2 regions of the Candidatus Pelagibacter sp. HIMB1746 genome follow, and region 2 is predicted to be linked to the other one. Evidence: riboswitches for the same ligand, from Rfam matches in the RefSeq annotation. Region 2 holds a riboswitch; the other holds the start of a gene.
What was found. Region 2 has a riboswitch for glycine ahead of ACTTBM_RS06530 (malate synthase G). Riboswitches for the same ligand answer to the same signal wherever they lie in the genome.

Region 1 (16,401 bases), on a different contig from region 2:
GGCATAGATCTTTTAAATTCATCTTTAGTTGCAAAGAAAGCTGCATGAGGTCCGCCATAACCCATTGGTATTCCAAACCTTTGTGAGCTCCCAACTGCAATATCAGCACCTAATTCTCTTGGTGTTTTTAGTAGTGCTAAAGCCAATAAATCAGAAACTAATACTGCTTTTCCATTTTTTTTATGGATTTTACTAATAGCTTCACTTGGATCTTTGATGTCTCCTAAAGTTCCAGGATATTGAAGAATTCCACAAACTAAATCCTCTTTAAGTTGATCTAATACTTTATCTTCGTTACCAACAAGTACTTTTAATCCCATTGGTTCTGCTCTTGTTTGAATTACATCAATTGTTTGTGGATGACAATTTTCTGAAACAAAAACTAAATTACTATCCTTTTTATTTAACCTATGACTTAATCCCATAGCTTCTGCAGCTGCTGTTCCTTCATCAAGCAAAGATGCGTTTGCAATATCCATGCCAGTGAAATCAACAATCATTTGTTGAAAGTTTAGAAGCATTTCTAATCTTCCTTGTGCTACTTCAGGCTGATAAGGAGTATAAGAAGTGTACCAACCTGGATTTTCTAGAATATTTCTTAAAATTACATATGGAGTGTAAGTTCCATAGTAACCCATACCAATAAAATTTGAATAAATTTGATTTTTTTTTGAAATCGCCTTCAGTTTTCTTAATGCTTCATACTCGGAATTAGACTCTCCTATATTTAATCCATCTTTCAATTGTATCTTTTCTGGAACTGTACTTTTTATTAAATCGTCTAATGAATTATAATTTAGCTCCTTCAGCATTTTATTTTGATCTTCTTCTGAAGGCCCAATGTGTCTTTTTAAAAAGTCTTTTTGTGAGTTATGTAACATTAGCTAGCACTCTCCTTTGCAAATTTATCATATTCTTCTTTGTTCATTAAGCTGTCCATTTCTGAACTATCTTTTAATTTAAGTTTAAAAAACCAAGCTGATCCCTCAGGGTCTTCGTTAATCTTAGCAGGATCATCTACTATGGCTTGGTTGGTATCTACTACTTCACCACTTACTGGAGTATAAACATCACTTGCAGCTTTAGTTGACTCAACCACTCCTGCTGTACCATCTTTTTCAACACTTGAACCTTTTTCAGGTAACTCAGCAAAAACAATATCTCCTAACATTTCTGTTGCATGTTTTGTAATTCCAATGGTGGCAACATCACCCTCTACTGTAATCCACTCGTGTTCTTTTGAAAATTTAACTTCACTCATTAGTTTACTCCTTTCACGTAACTTTTTTTATAAAATGGTAACCCACAAACACTTGCAGGATGTTTTTTTCCTCTTACTTCTAGTAAAATTTTTGTATCAACTTTAGAAAACTCTTTATCAATGTAGCCCATTGCTATTGGACCATTTACACTTGGGCCAAAAGTTCCGCTTGTAACCTCACCAATAAGTTTTTCTGACTCATCAAATATTTTAGTTTTTTCTCTTGCAATCAATCTTCCTTCTGGCTTAATCCCAATTCTAATTTTAGAGGTACCCTCTTGTATTTCTTTCATAATTTTATCAGAACCAATAAATCCACCATTTGAAATTCTTTCTTTAGAAATTGCCCACTTTAAGTTTGCTTCAATTGGTGTTTTTTCTGTATCAAGTTCATGTCCATATAAGCACAATCCAGCCTCTAATCTCAAGGTATCTCTTGCCCCAAGTCCTATAAGTTGTGCTCCTTTTTCCATCAAATTCTGAGTAAATCCTTCAGCTAAATCGTTATTAATAGACACTTCAAAACCATCCTCTCCAGTATAACCAGACCTTGTAACAAAAGCTTTTTGATTTTTATAATCAAACCAGTTCCCTGTCATAAAATTAAGTTTTTCAACACCTTCTATTATGTCATTTAAAATCTCAACTGACTTTGGACCTTGAATTGCAATTAATGATCGTTGATCATCAAGAACCATTTCATATTTGTTTTTCAGTAAATTTGACAAAATTTTAAAATCATTATCTTTGCATGCTGCGTTTAAAATAATTAAATATCCTTTTTCAATTTTAGTGATTATCAAATCATCATGAATTCCAGCACTATCGTTCATTAAAAAACTATATTTAGAACAGTTTTGTTTCAAATTTTTTAAATCAAGTGGAAAAATTTTTTCAAGATCAGCAGTTAAGTCCTCTCCACCATTAATAAATAATTGACCCATATGAGACACATCAAAAATACCTGCATTTGATCTTGTAAATTTGTGTTCTTCAACAATCCCTTTGCTGTATTGTATGGGCATTTCATATCCTGCAAATTCTACAAATTTAGCATGATTATTTTTATGAAGTTTATTTAATGATGTTTTTTTTCCCATACTAACTCTGTCGTACCCATCTGTATTTTTGCCTGAGAGTTTTGCTCCTTCGGCGAGAACTCAATCTCTTTCCAGAGTTAATAACATACGGTCCTTTTACCTGAGAGTTTCCTGGGCGGTTGCTCCTTCGGTGTCACAAAGTTTGTGATCTCTCCCGTTAACAAATATTCTAATAAATACGGTTTAATGTCAAATGTTATTAGATCGCTTTTTTTTCTGAGGTATATAAATTGTAAAATTGAAGTAAAACTGCAAAAATAACTATTGATCCTCCAATTATAACAATGAAAGGTGGTTGTTCATTTATAAATAACCACGCCCATAAAGGACCTAGTACAGCTTCTGTTAACATTATGATTCCAACCATTGCTGATGGTGTTCGTTGAGCTCCGATAGTAATAAAGATAAAACCTAATCCTAATTGTAAAAACCCAGCTAAAAATCCTAAAAAAATATCATTAGGAGATATCATTATTTTTTCTGACATTAGGAAACCTATTAACAACGCAAAAACACCTGCAACAAATTGAGCAGGAACCATATCAACAGTTGGATATTTTCTTACAACTAAAATTAAAGTAGCAAATGATATTGGCATTATGAAAGCTGCAATATTTCCAGACATTTGACCTGGAGATAAAGAACTTCCAACCATTAAAAGTATTCCTGAGATTGCAAGAATTATTGAAGTAAGAGTGATTGCTGAAATTTTTTCTTTTAAAAAAAAATAACCAAATATTGCTAGGAAGATTGTTTGTGTTTGAATAATAAAATTAGCATTAGCAACTGTTGTATTATACATCGCAAATACATAACCACTAAAACCAAGTGATAAAATAAATCCACCAAAGAAGCCAGGAAATCCTAAATTATAAAAGGATCTAAATACTTGTTTTTTATAAGTTAAAGCTAAGTACAAGCTAATAACAATTAAGAAAAATACTGTTCTCCAAAATAATATTTGCCAAAGAGTTGCTCCTTCAAATGACTTAACGATCAAACCTCCAAAACTGAGACTGCACGCACCTAAGAAAATTAAAAAAGGCCCTGGAAGTTTTCTAATAATATTCATTATATTTGATTGAGTAAGTTCTGAGTATCCATCTCATACAATTTAAATAAAGTTTCAGCATCAGATAAATTTATCTCTTTAAATTTAATCTTTGAGCCAGGTGATATTTGTACTAATCGATCATAATCAACGCTGGCTACCACACCAATTTTTGGATATCCTCCAATAGTACCATGGTCTGAAAGCATAATAATTGGGTTTCCATCTGCTGGTACTTGGATGACTCCTTTTAACAAACCTTCTGATTTAATATTGGTATTTACAATATTTTCAATTTTTGGACCTTCTAATCTCATTCCCATTCTATCTGAAAGTTTTGATACAGAAAATTCTTTTTCAAAAAATATCTTTTTTCCTTCATCAGAAAAATAATCAAAGTTTGGTCCTTTTATTACTCTAATATTTTCAACTTTAGAGTTTATATAATTAGTTTTTTTTTTACTTTGGTCTGAATTAATATTTAGGATATTTATTTTTTGACCGTTCTCTAATTTTTTTCCATTATTTGATCCAATATTTGCCTTGGTATTTATCGAACAACTATTCCATTGAAATTTTAAATCTAATTCTCCACCAACTGCTAAATAGCCATAAACTGATTTATTTGTAGAGATAAGATTGATTTCATCTCCACTTTCGATTTGATAACTCTCATAACAATTACCATCAATTTCTGTGCCATTTTTAATAATTTTAAAAACAATATCACCAGTGACTACTATATTAATTTTATCTCCAGAATATTTTAAATGTGGTCCTTGGTATGCAAATTCTATCACTGGTGAATTTAATTTATTACCTACCAGCTTGTTAGCTAAACTATAATTTCTATTATCCATTGCTCCACTAAATGGAATTCCTATATGATATAAATTATTTCTTCCTTGGTCTTGAAAGGTTGTGTTTACTCCAGCTCTTATAATTTCGAAATTATTTATCATTATAGCTATTATATTTTTCAAGACTTATTTGTTTAAAAACTACAATATCGCCAGGATTTATTAAATTTGGTTCTAATTCTTTTGAATTATCAAAAACATCTACAGGTGTATTACCAAGTATGTTCCATCCACCAGGGCTTTCAAATGTATAAATATTTGCAAATTGTTCAGTTAAAGCAACTGATCCTTTGGGGACTTTTACTCTTGGTGTTTCTAATCTTGGTACTCTCATATTTTCATCCAAATCACCTAAAAAAGGCATACCGGCAATAAATCCAGTCATATAACAAAAATATTCCTTACTAAAAAAATTTTCTAAAATTTTATCTCGATTAATATTTAATTTTTCTTCTAATCTTTTTATATCAAGAGAAAATTGATCATCACAACAAACTGGAATTTCTATTTTAGTGCTATTGTTGTCTTGAGTTTCATTAACATTTAAATTTTCAATCAATTTTTTAACTTCTTTAAAGTTTGTTTTTCTAAGGTCGTAAGAAACTATTAATTTATTATAAGAAGGAGTAAGATTATTTATACTTTGAACATTCTCTTTTTTTAAAGCTTTAAAATATTTTATTACTTCAGAGTTAACTGATTTATTTACCTCTACACCAAAATCGCAATAAACAGCTGCGTCACCAAGATTTGATATATTTTTTATCATGGCATGTTATACTTCAACAATTAGAACTATGGAAATTAATATAAATTGTGATTTAGGTGAAAAATCAAAACACCATTCAAATAAATATGATCCAGATTTACTCGATATAGTAAATTCTGCTAATGTTGCATGTGGATTTCATGCTGGTGATGAAGAATCTATGAACCAAGTGGTTCAAATATCAAAAAAAAACGGTGTTAGCATTGGTGCTCATCCATCATTCAATGACCCAGAAAATTTTGGAAGACAAAGAATGAACCTTGCACCTGAAGAAGTTAGAAAATTAATTATCGACCAATATGAAATTTTACAAAAGATTGCTCAAGATCATGGAGAAAATGTTACTCATATTAAACCACATGGAGCATTAAATAATATGGCGTGTGAGGATATTGAGCTGGCAACAACTTTAGCGAAAGCGATCAATGAAATAAGTAAGGATTTAATCTATTTAGTTCCTACTGGCTCTAAAATGGAGCAAGCAGCTAAAAAATTAGATATGAAAATTGCCTGTGAAATTTTTGCAGATAGAACCTATGAAGATGATGGAAATTTAGTTTCAAGAAAAAAACCACACGCATTAATTACTGATCCTGAAGAAGCTAAAAAACATGTATTGAGCATGGTAAAAAATCAGGCACTGAATTGTCACAGTGGAAAGCAAATACCTTGTGAAATCGACTCTGTGTGCATACATGGTGATAATGAAAGTTCACTTGCTACTGCAAGATCAATTAGAGAAAATTTAATTGAAAATGGACTACATTTAAAACCTTTAAGCCAAATGGAGAAATTTTTATAATGATTAATAAAATATTTATTACTTTGATATTTGTTTTGTTTGCTTCCAATGCAATTTCAGCAGGTTCAGACTCAACACCAAAAAAGGTAAAGTCAGATTACGACAAAGCAGTACAATCAATCAAATTTGCAAAAAAATACGAAAAAAAAGGTAAATTAGAAAAAGCTAAAAAAAGATATTCAAAAGCACAGAAGCTTCTTCTTAAATCAAATAAAGAAAAACCTCTTCAAGCAGATACTTTAAACTATCTTGGTTTTACAACTAGAAAGCTTGGTGATTATGAAAATGGAGAAAAATATTATCTTTTAGGTCTAGAAATTGATCCAAATCACAAAGGTATCAATGAATATCTAGGAGAACTTTATGTTGCTACAAATAGAATGGATTTAGCTAAAGAAAGACTTAAAGTATTAGAAACTTGTAACTGTGAAGAATATAACGAGTTAAAAGAAATAATTGAAGGAACTAAGAAATCTAAATACTAATTTAATGCTAGATATTCAAGATCCATTAGAAGCAAGAAAAGTTATCAGAAAAAATAATTATAAAGAACAAACTGCAGGCGCTGCTAACAAGTATGTTCAAGGAAATCTTTGTATCTTACCAAGTAAATATGCAATGGACTTTGCTTCTTTCTGTCAAAAAAATCCAAAACCTTGTCCATTAATTGGATTTGGTACTAAAGGAGATCCTTCATTAAAAGATCTTGGTGATATTGATATTAGAACTGATGTTCCTCAATATAGAGTATGGGAAAAAGGCAAATTAGTTGACGAGCCATATGATATTAAAAAATATTGGAATGAAGATTTAACAACTTTTGTTCTAGGATGTTCAATGTCTTTTGAGCTGCCTTTAATTGAGGCTGGTATTCCAATTCAACATATAGAAAACAATACTATTGTTCCGATGTATAAAACTTCAATAGATTGTGAACCTGCAGGACAGTTTTCAGGAAAACTAGTTGTGTCTATGAGACCATTAAGTTCAAAAGATACGATTAGATCAATTCAAATTAGTTCAAGATTTCCTGCCGTACATGGTGCACCTGTGCATGTTGGTAATCCTGATGAAATTGGAATTAAAGATATAATGAAACCTGAATATGGTGATCCACCTAGAACAATAAAGAACAATGAAATTCCTGTATTTTGGGCATGTGGTGTTACTCCTCAATCTGTTTTAGAAAATTCAAAACCTGATTTTTGCATCACTCACAGTCCGGGTAAAATGCTTATTACTGATAAACTAAATAACGATCTTGCTGCTTTTTAATTAATTTCCTAAAAAAACTTTAGTTACTTTCTCATTATCAATTAAATCTTCTGATTTACCATCGATAACTAATCTTCCACTTTCTAAAACATAGCCTCTGTCCGCCATACTCAGAGCTAATCTTACATTTTGCTCTACAAACAAAATTGAAATACCTTCTGCAACAATATTTTTAAATATCTTAATTAAGTCTTTCATAACCATTGGTGATAGACCTAAAAAAGGTTCATCTACCATCAAAAGTTTAGGTAAACCCATCATGCCTCTAGCTATAGCTAACATTTGTTGCTCACCACCAGACATTGTTTTTGCTAACTGATCTGATCTGGTTTCTAACTTTGGAAATATCTTATAAACCTTATTTAATGAATTTGTTAACTCTTCTTTTGCTTTTGGATGCCAAGCACCCAATAAAAGATTTTGTTTAACTGTAAGATGAGGAAAAACTCTTCTTCTTTCAAGTACATGTGAAATTCCTAACTCGGTTCTCTTATAAGTTGGAATATTTGAAATTAAAGTATTATCAAAAGTAATAGAACCTTTTTTATGTTCAACAAGATTACTTATAGTATTTAAAACAGTACTTTTACCAGACCCATTTGGTCCTAAAAGTGCAACCATTTCAGCTTTATTTACATTAATAGAAACATCCCAGATAACTTGGAAATCATCATATAAAACATCAATATTTTTTACATCAAGCAGCATCAAATGTTCCTAAGTAAGCATCAATTACTTGTTTATTAATTTGAATTTCTTTTGGTTCACCAAATGCAATTCGTTTTCCTTGATCTAATGCAAGAACATTGTCAGAAATTTCCATAATTATATTTATATTATGTTCGATTGTAATAATTGTTACACCAGTCTTTTTTAATTTTTTAACAAGTTCAACAAGTCCAGGAATAGTTTTTTGGTCCACACCTCCTGTTACTTCATCCATCAAAAGTAATTTAGGATCAATAGCCATAGCTCTAGCCATTTCTAATCTTTTTCTTTGTCCGGTTGATAACTCTTTTGCAAAATGATGTCTTTTCTCAATCAAATCTACAAAGTCAATAATCTCTAAGGCTCTATCTCTTGCTTTTTTAATATCTTTTTCTTTTACAAATGCTCCTATCATTACATTCTCAAGTAATGTTTGATCTGCAAATGGTTTTAATTTTTGGAAGGTTCTACCTACGCCAAGGTTACTAATTTTATCAGGACTAATTCCAAAAATATTTTTATCAAAAAATTTTACTTTTCCAGTATCTGGTTTTGTAAAACCAGTAATCAAATCAAATAATGTAGATTTACCAGCACCATTAGGTCCTATAACTCCTAAAATAGATCCTTCTTCGACATCAAAAGAAATATCTCTATTTGCATGGATTCCACCAAAAGATTTACTTAGATTTTCAACTGTTAATATTTTCATCTTTGTTTTTTTCTTTCTAAAATATCTTTAGGAATAAATGAGATCAGACCATTTGGTCTAAAAATGCAAATAATCATTAAAATCAAACCATAAAAAATTAAGTCAACAGCGCCACCTGTGCCTCCTAAATAAATTCTTGAATATTCTGAAATTGGTACAAGTATTGCAGCTCCTATAATTGGGCCCCAAACATTTCCAATTCCACCTAGGACTGTGATTAATAAAACTATAATTGATATTTCAATATTGAAAACTCTATCTGGATCAATAATCAAAATATATTGAGCAAACAAACTACCCATTGGAGCCATGATCATTGCTGAAATCACATAAGCTATAATTTTATAGTTTGAAACATTTATACATAAACTTAATGCTGCTTGTGGATCATCTCTAACTGCTCTTAATCTGTAACCTAGTTTTGATCTACTTAGTAACCAAACTAAAAAGAATGTGATTAAAAAGAATATTAAAAAAACATAATAATATGGAGCTTTACTGCTATGAAACTGCAATGCAGACCATGAGTCTTCTGGTGTCATTGTCACCCACAATCCTGATGCAGCCCCTACTAAATCCCATCTTTGAAAAACTACTTGGAAACTTATCCCAATTAATAAAGTGGCAATTGCAAAATAGTGACCACTTAATCTTAGCATTGGTATACCAATTAAGACAGCAAAAATTCCTGAAACAAACATACCAAAAAATATACTGATCCATGGTGTTATTCCGTACTCCATATAAAAAAATGAAGTTGCATAAGCTCCTATTCCAAAAAATGCTCCATGACCCAAACTAATTTGACCAGAAAAACCTGCAATTACATTCCAAGACTGAGCCATAACTGCATGCATAAAAATCATAATAAATAAATGCAGATAAAATGAATTCATTCCAAAAAGCGGCAGTGCAAACAAAAGTATAACTAAGCCAGCAATAATTGATATTACTCTATTATTCGTATTCCAAATCGGTTCTGATTTTGCAATTTCTAACTTACTATCCATTAATATCTACCAAAGAGACCTTGAGGTTTATAAATCACAACTAAAAGATAAATTGCAAATACATATAAAAGTTTAAATGATGGGTCGATCAATAATCCGCCAAGAGATTCTACCAATCCTATGATTATACCAGCATACAAACATCCAATGATGCTTCCAAAACCTCCTAATGCTACTGCAACGAAAGCAAATAATGCAAAATTGATACCAACGTCAGTAAAAATAAAAAAATAGTTTGCCATCATTCCACCTGCTACTCCTACACAACCAAGTCCAATTGCCCAACCAATTGCAAACATTTTATTTGATGGAATTCCTAAAATTTCTGCAGCGTGTCTATCTTGTGCTGTTGCTTGAAGAGCTAATCCAGTTTCTGTTTTTGTTACAAACCAATACAATCCAAAAAATGCAACTAGACAAACAAGACTTGCATATAATTGGGGCTGACCAATAAACACAGATCCAATTTCAATACGTCCTTCTAGTAAAGGTTTATCAACATTTCTAAAGTCTGGTGTCCATAATAGTTGAGCGATCGATCTAATAAAAATAGATAATCCAAATGTTGCACAAATTTGGATAAGCATTTTTGCTTTTAAGATATAGCGAATTAAAAAATAATGAGTAACAATTCCACAAAATGCCAATAAAAGTATAGTAATTGGAATTGAAAACAGTGGATCTAAACCAAATAAAGACCAAAGCCAAAATGATGAAAACATAGACAACATCAAATGCTCTCCATGAGCAAAATTTACAATTTCCATTAATCCAAAAATTAAACTTAAGCCTGCTGCAATTAATGCATAGATTAATCCCATCATTAATCCTGTGACTATAGCTTGAATTATAATTTCAGAGGTCATTTGGTTTATTATTAAAGTATATATAAAGAATGTATATATTAAACAAATACTTCTTAAGCATTAGTAAAATAAAAAAACTAAATCATTGAATTGATGAATTGAATAGTATTAAGTTAGACATTTAAAAATTAAACAAGAGGGAAAAAAATGAGAAAATTAATTCTTACAATATTTACTTTTTTTTCATTAGTATCTGCGCCAGTAATTAGTTACGCAGAAGATGTTAAAATTGGAGTACTTTATCCACTTACAGGACCTGTTGCTCAGGTTGGTAAAGACGCTGTTGCAGCAGTTAAGACAGCTTTAGATATCATCAATAACAGTCACAACATTCCAGGTATGCCACTTGCAAAAGATGCCGGATTAAAAGGATTAGGCGGCGGTAAAATATCTATCGTTGTTGGAGACCATGGTGGAAAACCAGATATCGGTGTTGGTGAGACTGAGAAAATGTTAAATTCTGATAAAGTTCATGCAATGTTTGGAGCTTACTACTCATCAGTAACTGGTGCTGCTAGTCAAGTATCTGAGAGAGCAGGAATACCTTGGGTAAACGGCGAGTCTACTTCTCCAAAATTAACAACAAGAGGATTTAAATACTTCTTCAGAGTTACTCCACACGATGGTGAGTTTACTCAGCTTATGTTTGAATTCATGAACGACTTTAATAAAAAAAATAGCAACAAATTAAAGACACTAGGTATTATTCATGAAGATACATTGTGGGGTGCTGACAGTGGTGGAACTCAAGACAAAATGGCTAAAGAACAAGGTTATGATGTTGTAGAGAAAATTAGCTACAAAGCTAAAACAACAACTTTAAGTTCTGAAGTACAAAGATTGAAAGCAAAAAACCCAGATGTTTTATTGCCTTCATCTTATACAGCTGATGCATATTTGTTTTTAAATACTGCAAAAGAACTTGATTATAATCCTAAACTTTTAGTTGCTCAAAACGCTGGTTATACAGATCCTAAATTCATAGACACAATGGGAAGCAAAGCAGAAGGTGTAATTACAAGATCACCTTTTAACACTGACTTAGCAAAAACTATTCCTATGATTGGAACTGTAAACGACTTGTTTAAAACACACTCTGGTGGAAGAGATTTATCAGATGTACCTGCAAGAGCATTTACAGGTTTTATGGCTTTAGCTAATGCAATTAATAATGCTGGATCAACAGATCCTGAGAAAATCAGACAAGCTCTAGTAAATCTAGATATGTCATCTGAGTCTTTAATTGTTCCTTACAGAGGAATTAAGTTTGGAGCAGATGGTCAAAACGAAAAAACTAGAGGTATTTTAATGCAAGTTCAAAATGGAAAATACTGTACAGTATATCCATTTGAATTAGCAGCTTGTGAGTTAAAATATCCTATGCCTACTTGGTCTGAAAGATAATTTAATAAAAATACAATTATTAAGGCGGTCAAATTTTTTGACCGCCTTTTTTTTATTCTTTTGATTGCAATCTTGTTAAATTGAAATAATAATTAAACATCTTGATCGAAGAGCTTATAATTCTAACCCAAATTATTTTTATTACTATTATCTTAACTGCAGATAATGCAGTGATCGTTGGTTCTATTGCATCAAATTTTGTACCCAAAAATAGAAAACAAATTATTTTATGGGGTGTAATTGGAGCGTTTGTTTTTAAAATCTTTTTTGCAATCTTTGCTACTTTTTTATTTGAATTTTATTTTATAAAAATTTTAGGTGGATTATTGCTGGTATGGATAGTTAATGACTTAAGAAAAGATCTTGTTGATATAAAAAATATAAAACCTTCAGTTAAAAAAACAAAACAACCATCATACATAAATAGTATAGGTAAAGTGTTATTTGCTGATCTGATGATTAGTTTTGACAATGTTATAGGTATTGTTGCTGCAGCTCAAGGATATTTTGGCTATATGATTTTTGGTCTTGTCCTATCGGTCGTTCTTACTGGTGCATTAGCTACTTATATGGCTAATTATATTCAAAAACATATTTGGATAGCTTACATTGGTTTAATATTTATTTTAGTTGTTGGTCTACAATTAATTATAGGTGGTTTGGTAGATCTCGAGATACTCAATATTAACGAAGAATTTAAAAAATATTTTTAGTTAAAAGAGTATTTTTTTGAGGGAAATTTTCTTTTTTTAACCTCAGTTGCATACTTAGAGACTGCTTTTGATATTTCTGTTTTTATATTTGTATATTTCTTAACAAATCTAAATTTGATTGGATTTAAACCTATTAAATCATCGAATACCAAAATCTGTCCATCACAATTATTAGATGCTCCTATCCCAATTGTTGGAATACTAATACTTTTAGTTACTTGTTTTGCTAATGATGTTTGAACACACTCTAAAACCATACAAAATGAACCAGCTTCTTCAAGTAACTTTGCGTCTCTAATAATGTTTTCTTTTTCGCTTTGTTTCTTACCTTTAAATTTAAATGTTTTATCTGACTGAGGTAAAACTCCTATATGACCCATTACAGGTATATTATTTTTAACTAAAATTTTAACTGTATTTATAATTTTCTTTCCTCCCTCTAATTTGACCCCGTCACATTTGGTTTTTTTCATAATTAATTTTGCATTTTTCAATGCCTCTTTAGGATTACGATAAGTATTGTGGGGCATATCAACAATCATTAAACTTTTTTTAATGCCCATACGAACACTCTTAGAGTGTTCAATCATAGTATTTAAAGTTACTTCTCTAGTAGACTTATAATTATATAAAACTGACCCAAGGGAATCCCCTACTAAAATTAGATCACAATAATTATCTAAAACTGAAGCAATATTTTTTGAATAAGCAGTTAGACTAACTATTTTTGATTTATTTTTTTTTCTTACAAAATTTTTAATTTTATTCATTTCTTAATTCTTGATTTATATAAGTATTTAAGAGCTTTTTAGATATAGATAGTTTTTTTGCAACTGCAGTTTTTTCATCAATAATTCTCCAAAAAGGAAGGTTGGGTTTTTTTAATTTTCTTTTACTTTGTTCCTCTAATGATGCTTCTATAGCAATTCTCAAAAATATTCCTGTAGAAACAGGACATGTTTTGTTTGCTTTAGCTTTTTTTGCCAATGCATTTCTCATTTCAACAACTGTCTTTTTTTTTCCTTTAGGAATTTTTTTTATGAAATTAGCTATCGATGATGGTGACGACACTAGCATTGTTTCACCTTTTTTAATATCTGCAAAGTTAAAATTTAATTTTTTAATTTTTTCTTTATATGGTTTGTTAAACTTCTCAATCCACATTGAAAAATGTTACCAGGTACCTGTGTTCTCCATAGAAGACCAAGGTTCTTTTGGTTCTAAATTTCCTTCTTGTAGGATTTCTATTGAAATTTTGTCTGGTGATCTAACAAATGCCATATGACCATCTCTTGGTGGTCTATTTATAGTATAACCCATGTCCATTAATCTTTGACATGTCTCGTAAATATTATCTACTCTATATGCAAGATGACCAAAATTTCTAGAACCTTCGCCTAGCTCATCTCCATCCCAATTATAGGTTAACTCAATTTCTGCCTTTTCATCGTTAGGAGCTGCAAGAAAAATTAAAGTGAATCTTCCTTTTTCATTTTCCATTCTTCTTGTTTCTTTTAAACCTAGACCTTCGCAGAAAAATCTTAAAGATTCATCTACATCCTTTATTCTAATCATTGTATGTAAATATTTCATAATCTGTTTTTATAATTAAAATTACTCTAATTCAATAGTACTTGGAGGCTTAGAAGTAATATCATACACAACTCTATTAATTCCTCTTATGCTATTAACAATCTTATTGGAAATAGTTTGCATAAAAGATTTTTTAAATTCATAAAAATCTGCAGTCATTCCATCTTCAGAGGTAATTGCTCTTAGTAAACATAAATATTCATATGTTCGATTATCACCCATAACTCCAACTGTTTTTACCGGAAGTAGTGCTGCATATGCTTGCCAAATTTTGTGGTATAGCCCATGATCTCTTAAAGCCTGAATAAAATAATGATCAGCTTCTTTTAGAATTTTTATCTTTTCATTAGTAATAATACCTGGCATCCTGATTGCTAAACCAGGACCAGGAAATGGATGTCTTGAAATTATTTCATGACTTAAATTTAGCTCTAATCCTAATTTTCTTACTTCATCTTTAAATAAAAATTTTAAAGGCTCAACTAATTTTAAATTCATCTTTTTAGGTAATCCGCCCACATTGTGATGCGATTTTATTTTAGAAGTTTGACTTCCAGTAACAGACTTACTTTCAATTAAATCTGGATACAAAGTTCCTTGTGCCAAAAATTTTACATTTTTTATTTTCTTTGCATATCTCTCAAATATTTTAATGAATAGATTTCCTATAATTTTTCTTTTTTTTTCTGGATCAAATACATTTTTTAATTTACCTAAAAATTCCTTTTCAGCATTCACGTAGATTAAATTCATTTTTAATCTTTTTTTAAAAGTTTTAACAACCTGAACTTCTTCGTTTTTTCTAAGCAATCCAGTGTTTACAAAAATACAATATAGTTTTTTACCTATTGCTTTATTCAATAATTGAGCAACTACACTACTATCTACACCACCTGATAATGCACAAATTACTTTATTATCTCCTACTTGAGCTCTGACATCTTTAATTAATTGTCTCTTTTGATCTTTTGATGACCAATTTTTCTTAATTTTACAAATAAGAAAAATAAAATTACTAATCAGTTTTTTTCCGTTTTCCGTGTGAGTTACCTCTGGATGAAACTGAACACCATAATAATTTTTGATTTTATTTTCTACAATTGCAAATTTTGAATTTGAGCTTGAAGCAATTACTTTAAAATTTTTGGGTAATTTAGAAACTTGATCAGCATGACTCATCCAGACTACTTTAGATTTTTTTGTACCAAAAAAATTATTAGTTAAGAGACTATTATTTTTTTTAATTACATTTGCTAAACCAAATTCACGATGCTTTGATTTTTTAACTCTACCCCCATTAAGTTTAGATAATATTTGATGTCCAAAACAGATGCCAAGAATAGGAATATTTAATTCCAAAATTTTTTTATCAAATGAGTACTTATTAATTTGATAAACATTGAGAGGACCTCCTGATAAAATTATACCTTTTACACTTTGATTAATTTGATTAAGTTTAATTTTTTTATGACTTACAATGTCAGAGAAAACTCCAAGTTCTCTAATTCTTCTTGCAATTAATTGTGTAAATTGTGAACCAAAATCTACAATTAAGATTTTGTTAAGGCTATTATCAAGACTCATTACTTGGTTCTAGATTTTTTAAAGACTCTAAAATTTCATTATTTTCATCACATAATGATTTACAAACTTGTACAAATGTTTCAGATAATTCTTTAACTTTATCGTAATTAGATTTTTCAAGTGCAATTTTCATTAGCATTAAAATAGCTTCTTCATTTTGAGGATCAATTAATAAAGTGGTTTCTAAGTTGTATTCTTCTTTTCTTTGATCTTCCTCGTGATTATAAATTTTTGCTAAATACAAATATGAATTTGCATCCTTTGGATTAAATACAATATTTCTCTCAAATAAGAATCTCGCATCCTCATATTTTTCTTTTTCATATAATTTAATTGCTTCATTAAAAAAATTTTCCTTTGAAAAAGAATTAGATTGAAACGAAACAATTAAAACAACCAGTGAAATAAATTTCAAAATTTTATTCATTAATATTTACTATCATTTTTGATTACGTCTACATTATGAACCATACTTTCGTAAAATCCAGCTTTAGTGATTTTAACAAATTGTGGTTTATTTCTCAATTTGACAATTTCTTTTGAACCAAGATAACCCATAGATGATTTAAGGCCACCAATTAATTTAAATATAATGCTGCCAACATCTCCTTTGTATTTTACAAAACCTTCTACTCCTTCTGGAACATATTTTGATGTATCTTTTTGCTTAGTTTGAAAATATCTATCTGCTGA
Region 2 (16,401 bases):
AAATATAGAAAACGAGAGTGGAAATTTAACACGATTTCTTGTTATGGGAAAAAATATATCTCAACCTGAGTTTGGAAATAAAAAATATATAACTTCATTTTTATTTAAACTTAAAAGTAAACCTGCAGCTCTTTATCAATCGCTTGGAGGATTTGCTATCAATGGAGTAAATCTTACTAAGCTTCAAAGTTACCCTGAAAAAAATTCTTTCGACTCTTATTTTTTCTTATGTGATTTAGATGGACATATTGAAGATCCAAAAGTTCAAAAATCTCTTGAAGAGCTAGGTTTACATTGTGAGGATTTTCACGTCCTAGGTGTTTTTGAAGCCGATAGTTTGAGACAAAAAAAACAATAATCTTTTCTTGTAGAATAGAAATTTTAACTGCTATAATAGATTTGGAGGCTAGAGGTGGATGCTGCTTGAACCCGACCAGATCTTAACGGAAGCAGTCGTAGAGACAGTTATTCAGGTTCTAGTCTCCTTAAAAAATTATGAATAACAATTCTAAAGTTCTAGCTCTTAAATATAGACCTCAAATATTTGATGATCTTATTGGTCAAGAAGTTGTTGCTGAAACAATTATAAATTCAATAAAAGCTGACAAAGTACCTAATGCATATTTGTTTACTGGAATTAGAGGGATTGGAAAAACTACAACCGCAAGAATTGTAGCAAAAGCCTTGAATTGCTCAAATGGTATTGAAAAAATGTGCATTGATAATTTGTGTGAAAATTGTCAGTCGATTGCAAACTCAAGTCACATTGATGTACTTGAAATGGATGCGGCCAGCAAGACAGGAGTTGATGATGTTAGAGATCTAATTGAGTTTTCTAGATACGGACCTACTTCAGCAAAGTACAAAATTTTTATAATCGATGAAGTTCATATGTTAAGTAAACAAGCTTTTAATGCTTTACTAAAAACATTGGAAGAACCACCTTCATATTTAAAATTTATATTTGCCACAACAGAAATAAAAAAGATACCTATAACAGTCGTTTCAAGGTGTCAGCGTTTTGATCTTTCAAGGATTAAATCTTCTGAACTGTTAGATTTTATAAAAAAAATTAAAGATAAAGAAAACGGAAAAGTTACGGATGACGCTCTAAAATTAATTGTAAAGATATCTGAAGGCTCAGTAAGAGATGCACTTTCTCTATTAGATAGAGCGTTATTAAGTTTAGATAATGATAAAGAACTAGATTTAAATTCTGCTCAAAAAATTTTTGGTTATTTTGATAAATCACAATTAATTGATTTATTTGAATTGATATTAAGAGGAGAAGAAGAAAAGGTAATAAAAATTTATAGAAAAATATATGATCAAGGAGTTGAACCAAAAATATTTTTAAATGATTTTTTAGAGCTATTATATTACTTTAAAAATATTAATTCTCTTACTTTAGAAAGCACAAATTTTTCTCTTAATGATGAAGAATTTAACAAAATAAAAAATATTTCTAATCAGATTCAACCAGATGTATTAATTTTATTTTGGCAATTTTCTATCAAGTCATTAGAAGAATTAGACATTGTGTCAAATCAACATTTATCAATTGAGATGTTTTTAATTAGATTAATGCACTTAAGTTCTGTAAAACAAGTTAAACAAATAGATACAAAACCTAAAGAAGAAAATTCAACTATTAAAGTTGAAACAAAAACTGAGACTAAAATTATTGATCAAATAAAAAATATTTCTCAAGAAGAAAAAAAGAAACCTGAAATACAAACTGAAGTTAAAGCAGAAGTCCAAACTCAAATTAATTCTTTTGATGAATTAATTGCTATTTGCACAAGTAAAAGAGAATTAAAACTTAAATTTGAATTAGAGAAAAATGTCAATTTGGTTAAATTTGAAAAAAATAGAATTGAGATTTCATTTAATGACAGCCTTGATAAAGATTTTGTAAAAGATCTTTCCTTAAAGCTCTTTGAATGGACAAAAGAAAGATGGATTATCACACTTAGTAAGTCAAAAGGAGATCTCTCAATTAGAGAAAAGAAGCAAAATGAAAAAAAAATATTAATTGAAAAAGCTAAACAAACTGAACTTTATAAAAACTTTATGGAAAATTTTCCCGATGCCGAACTGGTAGATGTTAAATCGATAACTAATGAGGATAAAGATAATGACTGATTTTAATAAAATATTAGACAAAGCAAAAGAACTTGAAGCAAAAATGAAAGAGAGTCAGCAAAAAATTAAGGAAATTAGAGTAGAAGGTGTTTCTGGCTCAAATTCAGCAAAAATAGTCTTGGATGGAGAAGGTGAAATGCAATCAATTAAACTATCAGATGAAATAATGAAAGAAGACAAATCAATAATAGAAGATTTAATTGTAGCTGCGCATAATAACGCCAAATCACAATTAAAGTCGAAAACATCAGAAGAGATATCAAAAGCTACAGGCGGATTTGGAATACCTGGTTTTAAGTGGCCACTATAGTAGATGCAAAATATTAACGAGATTGAGGAATTAATAAAATTAATTTCAAAGCTTCCAGGTTTGGGGCCAAAATCTGCCAAAAGGATTGTTTTAAAACTTATTAATAACCGTGATGAATTAGTAAAACCAATGGCAAATACATTGGCTCAACTTTATAAAAATGTAACTAGATGTAATTCTTGTGGTTCACTTAAGTCAATTTCAACTGGATGTATAAATTGTGAAAATACAAAAAATAAATATTCAAAGATTTGTGTTGTAGAAGACATTGCTGATCAATGGTCGATTGAAAATTCAAATATCTATCAGGGATATTTTCATATTCTGGGAGGTACCATTTCATCAGTAGGTCAAAGAAAAGAAGATTTACTTGTAAATTCACTGGTTGAGAGAGTTAATCGAGATAAAATTGAAGAAGTAATATTAGCCACAAGTGCAACTGTGGAAGGTCAAACTACTGCTTACTACATTCAAGATAGCTTAAAAAATTCTAATGTAAAAATTACAAAACTTGCACAGGGGTTACCTGTGGGTGGTGAAATTGAAACTTTAGACGACGGGACTTTATTTTCTGCTTTTAAAAATCGGTCTAACTTAGTTTCTAATTCAGATTAGACTTTTTACTAAGTCTATTTAAATGCAGTAAAGGTTCAGTATAACCAGATGGTTGTTCTTTTCCTTTAAATACCAAATCACAAGCAGTTTGAAATGCTATTGAATTTTCAAAGTTATCACTCATTCTTACGTAATTAGAGTCGTTTTTATTTTGATCATCTACAATTTTAGCCATGTCTTTAAGAATTTCTACAACTTGAATTTTTGTTGTAATTCCATGATGTATCCAATTTGCAATATGTTGAGATGAAATTCTAAGTGTGGCTCTATCTTCCATCAAACCTACGTTATTTATATCCGGTACTTTGGAGCACCCAACTCCTTGATCGATCCATCTGACCACATAACCTAATAAAGTTTGAGCTGAGTTAGAAATTTCTTTATTAATTTCATCTACAGACCAATTTGGTCTATCAGCTGTAGGTATTGTTAAAAGATCATCAAGTTTTGCTTGTTCTCTATTTTTAATTTTTTGTTGTTCATCAAAAATATTTATTTCATGATAATGTAGCGAATGTAAAGCTGCAGCAGTTGGAGATGGAACCCATGCACAGTTTGCACCTGCTTTTAAATGTCCAGTTTTTTGCTCCATCATATCTTTCATTTTATCAGGCATTGCCCACATTCCTTTTCCAATTTGAGCTTTTCCAGAAAATCCACATTTTAAACCAATATCAACATTATTGTTTTCATATGCTGTAATCCATTTTGAAGTTTTCATGTCACCTTTTTTAATCATTGGACCAGCTTCCATAGAGGTGTGCATTTCATCACCAGTTCTGTCTAGAAATCCTGTATTTATAAAAAAAACTCTATTTTTTAACGATCTAATGCACTCTTTTAAATTAGCTGAGGTTCTTCTTTCTTCATCCATTATTCCAATCTTGCAGGTATATTTTGGCAAACCTAAAACTTCTTCAACTTTTGAGAAAAGCAAATCAGTAAATGCAGTTTCATCTGGTCCATGCATTTTTGGTTTCACGATATAAATAGAACCGGTTCTTGAATTGGTTTTTTTCTTAATATCATGAAGAGCTGCGGCTGTAGTAATGAACGCATCCATTATTCCTTCTGGGACTTCACTACCATCTTTTAAAATTATTGATGGATTAGTCATTAAGTGACCAACATTTCTAACTAGCAGCAAACTTCTTCCATGAAGCTTTAAACCTTTTCCATCTTTTGAAATATAGCTTCTGTTAGGGTTAAGTTTTCTTTCAAATAATTTTCCTTCTTTTTCAAATTTTGATTTTAGATCACCCTTCATCAGACCTAGCCAATTTCTATAACAAACAATTTTATCTTCTGCATCTACAGCGGCTACACTATCTTCGTTATCGCATATTGTTGATACCGCAGATTCTAAAATTATGTCACTAATTCCAGCATGATCTTGTTGAGCCGCAAAAGCTCTTGAGTCTTTTAAAATTTCTATATGTAAATTGTTATTTTTTAAAATTATAGCAGACGGGTTGTCGGCTTCACCCCTATGACCAATAAACTTATTCTCATCTACTAAATCATAAATATCAGCACCTTTTAAAGCTTTAAATTTTCCATACTTAACCGCAAAACTTGTAATTTTTTGCCAACTCAATCCTGCTAATGGAAAATATTTATCTAAAAAATCTCTTCCATATTTTATTACCATCTCACCTCTTAACGGATCGTATCTTTCAGATACGCTATCTTCTGATTGTTCAATTACATCTGTTCCATACAGACTATCGTATAAGCTCATCCATCTAGCATTAGCTGCATTTAATGCGTATCTCGCATTCATGACTGGTACAACAAGTTGAGGCCCAGCAATACTTGTTATTTCCTCATCAACATTTTGAGTTGATATTTCAAAATCATCACCTTCTTCTCTCAAATAACCAATTTCTGTTAAAAATTTTTTATATTCTGAAAAATTAAATTCATTTCCCTTATTTTTTATGTGCCAATTGTCTATCTGTTTCTGTAAGTCTTCCCTAACTTTAATTAATTCTTTATTTTTAGGTGCTAATTCATTGACTGTTTTCTCGAACCCTGACCAAAAATTATCAACAGATAGATCTGTTTCTTTTAATAGCTCGTCACTAATAAATTGAGAAAGTTTTTCAGATACTTTTAAAGTTTTAATATTTATATATTTTTCTTGCATATCACCTAAATTACCCCATCTGTATTTTTGCCTGAGAGTTTTGCTCCTTCGGCGGAATTAATTCTCTTTCCAGAGCGTTATGCAACTATCGGTCCTTTTTACCTGAGAGTTTCCGGGGTGGTTGCTCCTTCGGTGCTAAATTTAATAGTCTCTCCCGACAATAAAATATGTATCCTCTTCTAAAAAAGAGTCAATTAATAACAATTACACTTTAAATTAAATATCATTTTATTGCCTTTTTTATGAATTAACCATCCGCTATAACCTTATTATGAAAAATTATCTTAATTTTGAAACTGAGATTAAAGATTTAGAGACAGAATTGGAAAAATTAAAAGATCCCTACAATCAAGAGGGATTATCAGAAGTGGATACCCAAAAAATTTCAAAAACACAAGTTGAGTTAGATCAAAAATTAAATGATATATATTCAAACCTAGATCCATGGCAAACCACCATGGTTGCAAGACATGAAGACAGACCAAAGTCTAAATTTTTCATAGATAATTTATTCGAAGATTTTATTTCTCTATCTGGAGATCGTTATTATGGTGAAGATAAATCTGTACTTACTGGTTTTGCAAAATTTAATGGTCAGTCAGTTTTAGTTATCGGTCAAGAAAAGGGTGAAGATTTAGATAGCAGAATTCAAAGAAATTTTGGGATGATGCGACCTGAGGGTTATAGAAAAACTATTCGTTTAATGAATTTAGCAAATAAATTTAAAATTCCAATTATCTCTTTTATAGACACGCCAGGCGCTTATCCTGGTGTTGGTGCAGAGGAAAGAGGTCAAGCTGAGGCAATAGCAAAATCAATTGAATGCTGTATGGAACTTAAGGTTCCAACTATTGCAATAATTATAGGTGAAGGTGGATCAGGTGGTGCGATTGCATTAGCATCGTCTAACAAAGTTATTATGCTAGAAAATGCTATTTATTCAGTTATATCTCCTGAAGGCTGTGCAACTATATTATGGAGAGATCCAAAAAAAATGCTTGATGCGGCAAAAGCAATGAAGCTTTCCGCAAAAGATTTATTAAAATTAAAAGTTATTGATGAAATAATCCCAGAACCTTTAGGTGGTGCTCACAGGGATAGAGACCTGATGCTTGATAACGTTAGAAAATCTATTTCTACAAATTTAGATCAATACAACGAAATGACGTCAGAAGATATAATGAATGAAAGAAAAAATAAATTTTTAAAAATTGGAAGAAATGATGGTTTTATGAGCAATGTAGAAGATTTAAGTAATTTGACCATTAAGAAAAATAATTTTGATAACATTTTCAAATCAAAAAAATTATTATATGGTATTGGTGTAGGTTTATTATTTTTAGCTTCTTTATTTTTTCTTTTTTAAGAATTACAAAGCTCCATGGCAATGTTTAAACTTCTTGCCCGATCCACAGAAGCAAGGTTCATTTCTTCCCATTTTTTTGGCTTGTGGTTTTGGATTTACTCTTTCCTCATTGGAAGATCTTTCTTCTGTTATAACTTTTAAATTCATTAAAATTGTAACGTAGTCTAATTTTAGTTTTTCTAATAAATTTGAAAATAAATCAAAAGCTTCTTTTTTATATTCAACTAAAGGATCTCTTTGACCGTAAGATCTTAATCCAATCACTTGTCTAAGTTGTTCTAAATATTGTATATGTGATTTCCAATTCAAATCTATTGTTTGCAAAAATATTCTTTTTTCAATTTCTTTTGCATGCTGCTCGTTTAGAACTTTAATTCTTTCATTACGTGTCTCGTTAAATTTTGAGGATATTTGCTCTTTCAGTTCATTATCTTTTGCAGAAATCAAACTTTCAAGTTCGGCATCATTAAAACTTTTCCCAACAATTTGCCTAACTTTATTGTTAAATTCATTACTTTTTGGATTAGATAGGTTTTGAATTTTTAATTTTATCAAGTCTTCTGATATTTCTTTTAAAAATTCATCGGAATAATCAAAAATATTTTCACTATTCATTGCATTTTTTCTTTGAGAAAACACAACATGTCTTTGGTCATTTAAAACATTGTCAAATTTGATAAGTGTTTTTCTGATATCAAAATTTCTGGCTTCAACTTTCTGCTGAGCTCTTTCTAATGCTTTGTTGATCCAAGGGTGATCAATACTTTCGCCATCTTTTAAACCAAGTTTTTCAAGCATATTATTCATAGATTCTGAGCCAAAAATTCTCATCAAATCATCTTCTAAACTTACATAAAAGACAGAACTACCCTCATCTCCTTGTCGTCCAGCTCTTCCTCTTGCTTGATTGTCCACTCTTCTAGACTCCATTCTTTCTGTACCAATTACAAATAAACCACCTAGAGATTTAATTTTTTCTTTATCTATTTTTAACTGATCATCAGGAATTGATCCTTTTTTTCCACCAAGCTGGATGTCAACACCTCTACCAGAAATACTGGTTGTAATTATCAAAGATTTTTCTTTTCCTGCATTTGCAATAATTTCAGCTTCATTTTCATGGTTCTTTGCATTTAAAACTACGTGTTTAATATTTTTTTCATTTAATAATTTAGAATAAACTTCAGATTTGTTGATACTAGATGTGAAAACCAAAATTGGTTGACCAATTTCATGTTTTTCAATGATCTTATTAATTATTGCATCATTTTTTTCTTTTTCAGTTCTAAAGATCAAATCATTATAGTCCTTTCGGATCATTTCTTTATTTGTTGGGATTACAACCACTGAAAGATTATATATTTCAAAAAATTCTTCAGATTCTGTGACTGCAGTACCGGTACAACCTGATATTTTTTTATATAGTTTAAAATAATTTTGATAGGTAATTGATGCTAAAGTTTGATTTTCATTTTGTATCTGAATTTTTTCTTTAGCTTCAAGAGCCTGATGAAGTCCATCTCCAAATCTTCTTCCTTCTAGAATTCTACCAGTTAATTCATCTATAATTTTAAGAACTCCGTCTTTAACTATGTAATCCTTTCCTTTTTCAAATAAGTGATTTGCACGGAGTGCTTGATTTACATGGTGAACTAAATGAAGATTTTCTGGATCATAAAAATTATCATTTTTTAATATACCAGCATTAGAAAAAAGTTTTTCAACATTATTAATACCCTCGTTTGTTAAAAGTATACTTTTTTCTTTCTCATCTATTTCAAAATCTTTATTATTTAAAATTTTAACAAGTTTATCTATTGCTAAGTATTGAGCAGTTTTATCTTCTGCAGCTCCAGAAATTACAAGTGGAGTTCTTGCTTCATCAATTAAACATGAATCTATTTCATCTACAATTGAAAATACATGAGATCTTTGAACCATCTCTTTTTGAGAAAACTTCATGTTATCTCTTAGATAATCAAATCCTAATTCACTGTTAGTTGCATAAGTAATGTCACAATTGTAGTTTTTCTTTCTTTCTAGATCATCTTGGTCATTATTTATAAATCCAGAAGTAAGACCTAGAAAATTATATATGAGACCCATTTCCATTGAATCTCTTTTTGCTAAGTAATCATTCACTGTTACTATATGAACTCCATCTTCAGAAAGTGCATTTAAATATGCCGCTAAAGCAATAGTGAGTGTTTTTCCTTCACCTGTTCTCATTTCAGCAATTTTACCTTCGTGAAGAACTACTCCCCCAATAAGTTGAACATCAAAGTGTCTTTCTTTTCTTGTTCTTTTTGCAGCTTCCCTTACTAGTGCAAATGCTTCAGGTAGAATTTCGTCTAAATTTTTTCCATTTTTTAATTGATTTTTAAATTCAACTGTTTTTTTTGGAAAGTCTGTATCACTTAATTTTATGAATTGTTCCTCGTATGAATTTATTTTTTCTACAATTTTTCCAATTCTATCTAGTTCTTTTTGATTACTAGATTTGATAAATTTTGTAATTAGGTTAAGTGGGTTAAACATGACTATTTGATTTATTCTTTAAATATATTGTTTAATATATGTATTAAACAATTATTTTAAATATCATGGGTATTAATTTAACAAATTTTTTAACCTCAAAATCAAAAAATACCAGAATGATGGATTTCCAGGACCTTGATCATATAGATGGCTTATCTATTTCAGCTCTAAGTGCAGATTTATATAAAACTAAAAGAGATGATTTAGTAATGTTTTACTTTAGAGATGGTGCAAATCATGCTTCTGTCTATACACAATCAAAAATTATTTCAGAAAATATTAAATGGAATATAAATCAAAAATCAAAAAAAATTTATTCTCTTATTGTAAATACTAGAAATGCAAATGCTTTCACAGGTAAACAAGGTTACGAAAGTTTAGCAAAGATTGCTGATTTAACTTCTGAGCAATTATCAAAAAAACAAGTTGAAGATGAAGATTATCCAAAAAAAATTACTTCAAAAGAAATTATTTTTGGATGCACAGGTACAATAGGTGAAACCTTTCCATGTGAAAAGATTATAGATCAAATTCCAAACTTGATTAAAAAAATTAACTATACACAAAATAAATTTCTTTGGATGAAAGCAGCCTTAGGAATAATGACCACTGATACAAAACCAAAACTTGCGATGGAACAATGTAAAATTGGAGATAAAGAGGTAAAAATTTATGGTGTAGCCAAAGGTTCGGGTATGATATTTCCAAACATGGGAACCACCTTGGCATACATATTTACAGATGCCAACTTATCGAATGATATTTTAAGTAAGTTATTAAAAAAAAATATTACAAATACATTTAATGCTATCTCATGTGATGGGGACACTAGCACAAATGACATGGTTAGTATTTTTGCAACAAATAAAGCAAACAATTTAAATATTAAAAGTATTAATGATATAAAACTAAAAAAATTCGACAAAGCATTAAACAATGTTTTGTTAAATTTAGCTAAGAGAGTAGTTTCTGATGGAGAAGGAGCATCAAAATTTGTCACTATAAATATTAATAAAAGCAAAAGTGAACAAGATGCAAAAACAATTGCTTTCTCAATAGCAAATTCAGCTTTGGTAAAAACAGCTATTGCGGGAGAAGATCCAAACTGGGGACGAATAGTGATGGCAATAGGAAAAGCAGGACCAAAAATAAATTTAAATAAATTAGGTTTGAAGTTTGGAAATTACCAAATAATTCAGGATGGAAAATTATACAAGAACTACGATGAAAAATTAGTAGCGGAATATATGAAAGGTGAAAATATAGACATCAATGTAGATTTGTTTACTGGTCCTAAAAGCTTTACTGCTTTTACTATGGATTTTACAAAAAATTATATTGAGATTAATGCTGATTATAGAAGTTGAACATATTGAAATATAAATTTTGATAATTAATTCCATGATATGATAAAATACAAACTTTTGTGTAAAGACTGTGAATTAAAGTTTGATAGTTGGTTCTCTTCTTCATCAGAATATGAAAAATTAAAAAAGAAAAAACTTTTAATCTGTCATAACTGTAATTCTGAAAAAGTTGAAAAAACATTAATGGCTCCCCAGCTAATAAGTAGAAAAGCTAAAAATGAAGAAAAATTTGATACTCAGAAGTATAAAAAAATTAAAAAAACAATTAAAAATTATCAAAAGTTTATAAAAGATAATTTTAAGTATGTAGGAGATAATTTTGCATATGAAGCTAGATCTATTCATTACAATAGTAAAAAACCTACAAAAGGGATATATGGTAAAGCCTCTCAGAAAGACGTTAAAGAGCTCAAAGAAGAGGGCATAGATACACAATTAATTCCTTGGGTTGATGAAAAAGAAAATTAGTTTTTCTTAAATTCAGCAATATAATTTACTGATAAATCTTTTGAAACATTCCATTCATCCTTTAGAATGTTAAAATTCATTCCATCAATTTTTTTGAGATTTAGATTGTTCTTGATTAGAATATTTTTTAATTCCTCAGGCTTAACAAACTTTTCCCATTCATGGGTGCCAATAGGAAGCCATCTCAAAACATATTCTGCACCAACAATTGCAAATATATAAGATTTTAAGGTTTTATTTATAGTTGCAACAAACATTAATCCATTTTTTTTTAAAAGGTTAGCACATGATTTTAAAAAAAAATCAACATCCTCAACATGTTCAACAATCTCCATGTTCAAAATTACATCAAATTTTTTTGTAGTTTTTAGTTTTTCAGGCGATGAACATATATAGTTTATTTTAAGATTGTTTTTTTTTGCATGTAGGTTTGCTATAGCAATATTTTTATTTGAAGCATCGATTGCTGTAACATTAGCTCCTAATCTACACATGGGCTCAGATAACAATCCACCTCCACATCCAATATCAAGGACATTTATTCCAGAAAGAGGATATTTTTTATTTTTAAGTTGAAATTCCTTAACTATATTTTCTTTAATATATTTTATTCTTATAGGATTAAATTTATGAAGAGGTTTAAATTTTCCTTCTGGATCCCACCATTCGGCCGCCATATTTGAAAATTTTTCTATTTCTTTTTTATTAATACTGTTCATAATATATAATTAGTTGACATAACAATTAAGATGTACTTTATCAATTTATAATTAAATTATATTAATTCAACTGATCATGAAAACTGTTGTACTAAAATTTGGTGGAACTTCTGTTGGTAGTATCGATAGGATAAAAAAAGTATGCAAAATTATAGCTGCTTATAAAAAGAAAAAAAATAGAGTTTTGGTGATTTCATCTGCAATGAGTGGAGTAACCAATGAGCTCGTAAAAAAATCGAAGCAAATTAGTAATAATTTTAGCAGATCTGAATATGATGCACTTGTATCCACTGGAGAACAAGTTTCATGTGCTTTAATTGCTGGAAGACTTACTCATGATGGTTTTAAATCTAGGTCATGGGTTTCTTGGCAATTACCAATAATTACTGATGGACCTTATTCTGGAGCAAGAATAAATAAGATAATTACAAAAGAATTAAATAATTATGTGAAACAAGGTGGGATCCCAATTGTTACTGGCTTTCAAGGAATTAATAATGAAAATAGAATTACCACAATAGGAAGAAGCGGTTCTGATGCAACTGCAATAATGTTAGCAAAATTTATTAAAGCTGATGAATGTATTATTTATACAGATGTCGATGGTGTTTATACAACTGATCCAAGACAACATAAAAAAGCAAAGAAAATTAAAAAAATATTTTATGACGAAATGTTGGAAATGGCATCATTAGGATCAAAAGTGATGCAACCAACATCGGTTCAAGATGCAAAGCTAAATAATATTGATATTAAAGTTAAGTCTTCATTTGTAAGTAAACCAGGTACATTAATAACAGGCTCTAAAAAAGCGTTTAGCGATCAAATAATTACTGGGATATCTTCAACTAAAAATGATGCTAAGATCACAATTGTAGGAGTTAAAGATAGACCTGGTGTTGCTGCTTCAGTTTTTAGACCACTATCAAGAAATTTAATTAACGTTGATATGGTTGTACAAAATATTTCTCAAAATGGAAAAGATACTGACTTAACTTTTACAATTAAATCTGATGATCTGAAAAAAACTGAGAAATTAATTAAGCAAAATAAATCTATATCTTATAAAAAACTTTCTTTTGATAAAAATCTTTCCAAAGTTTCTATAATTGGAGTTGGGATGATTACTACACCTGGAATTACTTACAGGATGTTTCAAGCTTTAGCTTCAAAACAAATAAATATTTTAGTTATATCAACATCTGAAATTAAAATTTCAGTATTAGTTTCATCAAAAAATGTAAAAAAAGCAATAGCTGCTCTTCATAAAGAATTTAAACTAGATTAAACTTATGAATGTAAGACCATTTAGAAATATAAATCGAAAAAAAACTAAAGTAATTAACGTTGGTAATGTTAAAGTTGGTGGTGACAGTCCAATATCAGTTCAATCAATGACAAATACTTTGACTACAGATATTTCAGCTACTATAGAACAAATAAATAAAATTCATGAAGAGGGTGCTGACCTTGTAAGAGTTTCCTGTCCAGATGAGGACTCTGCAAAAGCCTTAAAAGAAATTACAAAAAATGTTCAAATACCTGTAATTGCAGACATTCATTTTCATTATAAAAGAGCTATAGAAGCTGCAGAAAATGGAGCAAAGTGTTTAAGAATAAATCCTGGAAATATTGGTGATAAAAATAAAATCTATGAAGTTTTAAGTGCAGCAAAAAATAATGATTGTTCAATTCGAATAGGAGTTAATGCAGGTTCTCTAGAAAAAGATATTCTAGAAAAGTATAAAGAGCCATGCCCTGAGGCATTAGTGGAGAGTGCAAAAAGAAATATTAAAATATTAGAGGATCAAGATTTTTTTAATTTCAAGATAAGCGTCAAGTCCTCTGATGTATTTTTGTCGATTGCAGCTTACAGGCATCTTTCAGATGTTACTGATTATCCTCTTCATCTTGGAATAACTGAGGCTGGGAGTTTTGTATCAGGAAGTGTTAAGTCTTCAATAGGACTAGGTTCATTGCTATTAGACGGAATAGGTGACACTATAAGAGTTTCTTTGTCAGATGATCCTGTAAAAGAGGTTAAGATTGGAAATGAAATCCTTAAATCTTTAGGATTACGAAATAGAGGAGTTAAAATAATTTCCTGCCCATCTTGTGCAAGGCAAGCGTTTCAAGTAATTGATACAGTTAAAATTTTAGAGGAAAAATTAACTCATATAAAAACTCCAATTACCCTATCTATAATTGGCTGTGTTGTGAACGGACCTGGTGAGGCTGCTTTAACTGATATTGGAATAACTGGAGGTGGAAAAGGTAACAACATGCTTTATTTATCTGGGGTACAAAGTGAAAAAGTATTAACTAATGATATAGTTAATAAAGTCGTAGCAGAGGTTGAAAAAAAGGCCTCTGAATTAGAAAATTTACAATGATACCAACAAAGACTATTGAAGAATTAATTATAAAACATTCTACACTAGAAAAAGATCTATCATCAGGAAGTTTAGATAATAAAATATTTGCTGAAAAATCAAAAGAATATTCAGATGTTAATGAAATAATTTTAAATGCTAAAAAATATTTATCTTTCGAAAATGAAAAACAAGAATTAGAGAAAATATTAGAGGACAACTCATCAGATAAAGAATTAAAAAATATGGCTGAGTTAGAACTTGTTGATTTGAAATCTCAACATGAGATCAATGAAAAAAAATTAAAATTATTTTTACTGCCAAAAGATGAAGCAGATAAAAAAAATGCAATAATAGAAATAAGGGCTGGAACTGGTGGACTAGAAGCAAGTTTATTTGCTTCAGACCTTTTCAAAATGTATGAAAAAGTAAGTCATAAAAAAAAATGGTCATTAGAACTTATTTCTATTTCAAGAAGTGATGCTGGAGGTTTAAAAGAGGTAATTGCATCTATTAAAGGTACAAATATATATTCAACATTAAAATATGAGAGTGGTGTGCATAGAGTTCAAAGAGTTCCAGATACCGAAACACAAGGTAGAGTGCATACATCCGCAGCCACAGTTGCTGTTTTACCTGAAGCTGAAGAAGTAGATTTAAAAATAAACGACTCTGACTTAAGAATTGACGTTTTTCGAGCAGGTGGTCCAGGTGGACAATCAGTTAACACAACAGATAGCGCTGTTAGAATAACTCATATACCCACTGGTTTATCAGTTTCTCAACAAGATGAAAAATCACAGCACAAAAATAAAGCAAAAGGAATGAAAATCTTAAGAGCAAGATTATATGAACTTGAAAGATCAAGAATTGATCAAGAAAGATCACAAGATAGAAAAACTAAAATTGGTACTGGAGATAGATCAGAAAGAATTAGAACTTATAATTTTCCACAAGGTAGAGTTACTGATCACAGAATAAATTTAACTTTGCACAAATTAGAAGAATTTCTTGAAGGTGAAGCTTTTGATGAAATGATCGAGTCACTTACACTGCAAGCACAAGAAGAAAGTTTAAGTAATTTAAAATAAATGAATATTCAATCAGCAATAGCTCAAGGTGCTCAAATTTTAAAAGATAAATTTTTTTTAAATCCTTATTTGGACTCAGAAATTTTAATGTCAAAAGCAATTAATAAGGATAAAAAATACTTAATACTTAATTCTCAAGAAAAAATAGAAGAAATAAATTTAAATTTGTTTCAAAAACTAATTAATGAAAGGTCCAAAGGTAAGCCGGTATCGCATTTGACAAATAAAAAGTTATTTTGGAATTCAGAATTTTTTGTAACAGAAGATACTCTAATACCTCGTCCTGATACTGAGCTAATTGTAGAAAATATTTTAAATTTAACAAAAAATAAAAGTAAACTTAATATTTTAGATATTGGAATAGGATCTGGATGTATACTTTTGTCTATATTAAAAGAGAGAAAAAATTTTTATGGAACGGGAATAGATATAAGCAAAAATTGTTTAAAAATAGCTTATATGAATGCAATTACTCTAAAAGTACATAATAGACTTAAATTATATAAATCTAATGTTGACAAATTTAGTTTGGGCAAATATGATTTGATTGTTTCTAATCCTCCTTATATTAAAAAACATATTATAAAATATTTGGATAAAGGAGTTGCTAAGTTTGAACCAAAAATAGCACTAGATGGTGGATTAGATGGTTTATCAGAAATCAGAAAAGTTATTAAAAAATCATCTGAACTGATTAAAAAAAATGGTAAATTTATTTTAGAGATTGGTTTTGATCAAAAAAATAAAGTAATTAAATTATTAAATAAAGAGGGTTTTTATATAAATAGTGCTCTAAAAGATCTTGCTTATAATGATCGATGCATAATTTGCACAAAAATATAATTATTTAAATCATGGTAACATTTAGGAATAACAGTAATAACAACAATAGAAGAAATAATTTTAGAAGAAACGATAGAAATTTTAAATCTAATGGTGACAGGCAGAAATTTAGTTCAAATTTTTCTAATGGTGATAATTTCAAAAGAAAGTCTCCAGGTAGAAACAATCACAATGCACCAAAATTAATCGAAAAGTACAATGATTTAGCTAGAGAGGCTTTGTCAAATGGTGATAAAATTCTTTCTGAAAATTACCTTCAGCATGCTGATCATTTTACAAGAATACTAAATGAAAGAGAAAGCTTCAAAAAAGAGAGAAATTTAGAAGTGAAATCTGATGAAAATGAAAAAGAAACAAATAAGCCATCAGAAAATATTGATGTTTCCGAAAAAAATTTAAAAGACAATTCTAACTTAGA

Region 1: another riboswitch for glycine. It lies ahead of gcvT (glycine cleavage system aminomethyltransferase GcvT); the one in region 2 lies ahead of ACTTBM_RS06530 (malate synthase G).

Annotation. Positions count from the first base shown of each region.
Region 1 is NZ_JBNAJZ010000005.1:52,289-68,689, forward strand. It holds gene gcvP (aminomethyl-transferring glycine dehydrogenase) at 1-881, opposite strand, end outside; gene gcvH (glycine cleavage system protein GcvH) at 881-1,261, opposite strand; gene gcvT (glycine cleavage system aminomethyltransferase GcvT) at 1,261-2,361, opposite strand; glycine riboswitch at 2,440-2,528, opposite strand; gene ACTTBM_RS06955 (DMT family transporter) at 2,561-3,433, opposite strand; gene ACTTBM_RS06960 (biotin-dependent carboxyltransferase family protein) at 3,433-4,374, opposite strand; gene ACTTBM_RS06965 (allophanate hydrolase subunit 1) at 4,364-5,041, opposite strand; gene ACTTBM_RS06970 (5-oxoprolinase subunit PxpA) at 5,070-5,843, shown strand; gene ACTTBM_RS06975 (tetratricopeptide repeat protein) at 5,843-6,328, shown strand; gene ACTTBM_RS06980 (putative hydro-lyase) at 6,333-7,118, shown strand; gene ACTTBM_RS06985 (ABC transporter ATP-binding protein) at 7,119-7,826, opposite strand; gene ACTTBM_RS06990 (ABC transporter ATP-binding protein) at 7,816-8,538, opposite strand; gene ACTTBM_RS06995 (branched-chain amino acid ABC transporter permease) at 8,535-9,548, opposite strand; gene ACTTBM_RS07000 (branched-chain amino acid ABC transporter permease) at 9,548-10,414, opposite strand; gene ACTTBM_RS07005 (ABC transporter substrate-binding protein) at 10,562-11,818, shown strand; gene ACTTBM_RS07010 (YjbE family putative metal transport protein) at 11,920-12,531, shown strand; gene panB (3-methyl-2-oxobutanoate hydroxymethyltransferase) at 12,528-13,301, opposite strand; gene ACTTBM_RS07020 (hypothetical protein) at 13,294-13,695, opposite strand; gene ACTTBM_RS07025 (VOC family protein) at 13,705-14,124, opposite strand; gene guaA (glutamine-hydrolyzing GMP synthase) at 14,146-15,708, opposite strand; gene ACTTBM_RS07035 (tetratricopeptide repeat protein) at 15,698-16,135, opposite strand; gene guaB (IMP dehydrogenase) at 16,135-16,401, opposite strand, start outside.
Region 2 is NZ_JBNAJZ010000004.1:180,461-196,861, forward strand. It holds gene ACTTBM_RS06510 (prephenate dehydratase domain-containing protein) at 1-358, shown strand, start outside; gene dnaX (DNA polymerase III subunit gamma/tau) at 496-2,145, shown strand; gene ACTTBM_RS06520 (YbaB/EbfC family nucleoid-associated protein) at 2,138-2,455, shown strand; gene recR (recombination mediator RecR) at 2,459-3,070, shown strand; gene ACTTBM_RS06530 (malate synthase G) at 3,057-5,219, opposite strand; glycine riboswitch at 5,299-5,386, opposite strand; gene ACTTBM_RS06535 (acetyl-CoA carboxylase carboxyltransferase subunit alpha) at 5,491-6,585, shown strand; gene secA (preprotein translocase subunit SecA) at 6,589-9,123, opposite strand; gene argJ (bifunctional glutamate N-acetyltransferase/amino-acid acetyltransferase ArgJ) at 9,189-10,490, shown strand; gene ACTTBM_RS06550 (DUF1178 family protein) at 10,530-10,958, shown strand; gene ubiG (bifunctional 2-polyprenyl-6-hydroxyphenol methylase/3-demethylubiquinol 3-O-methyltransferase UbiG) at 10,955-11,677, opposite strand; gene ACTTBM_RS06560 (aspartate kinase) at 11,754-12,965, shown strand; gene ispG (flavodoxin-dependent (E)-4-hydroxy-3-methylbut-2-enyl-diphosphate synthase) at 12,970-14,070, shown strand; gene prfA (peptide chain release factor 1) at 14,067-15,140, shown strand; gene prmC (peptide chain release factor N(5)-glutamine methyltransferase) at 15,141-15,983, shown strand; gene ACTTBM_RS06580 (DUF4167 domain-containing protein) at 15,995-16,401, shown strand, end outside.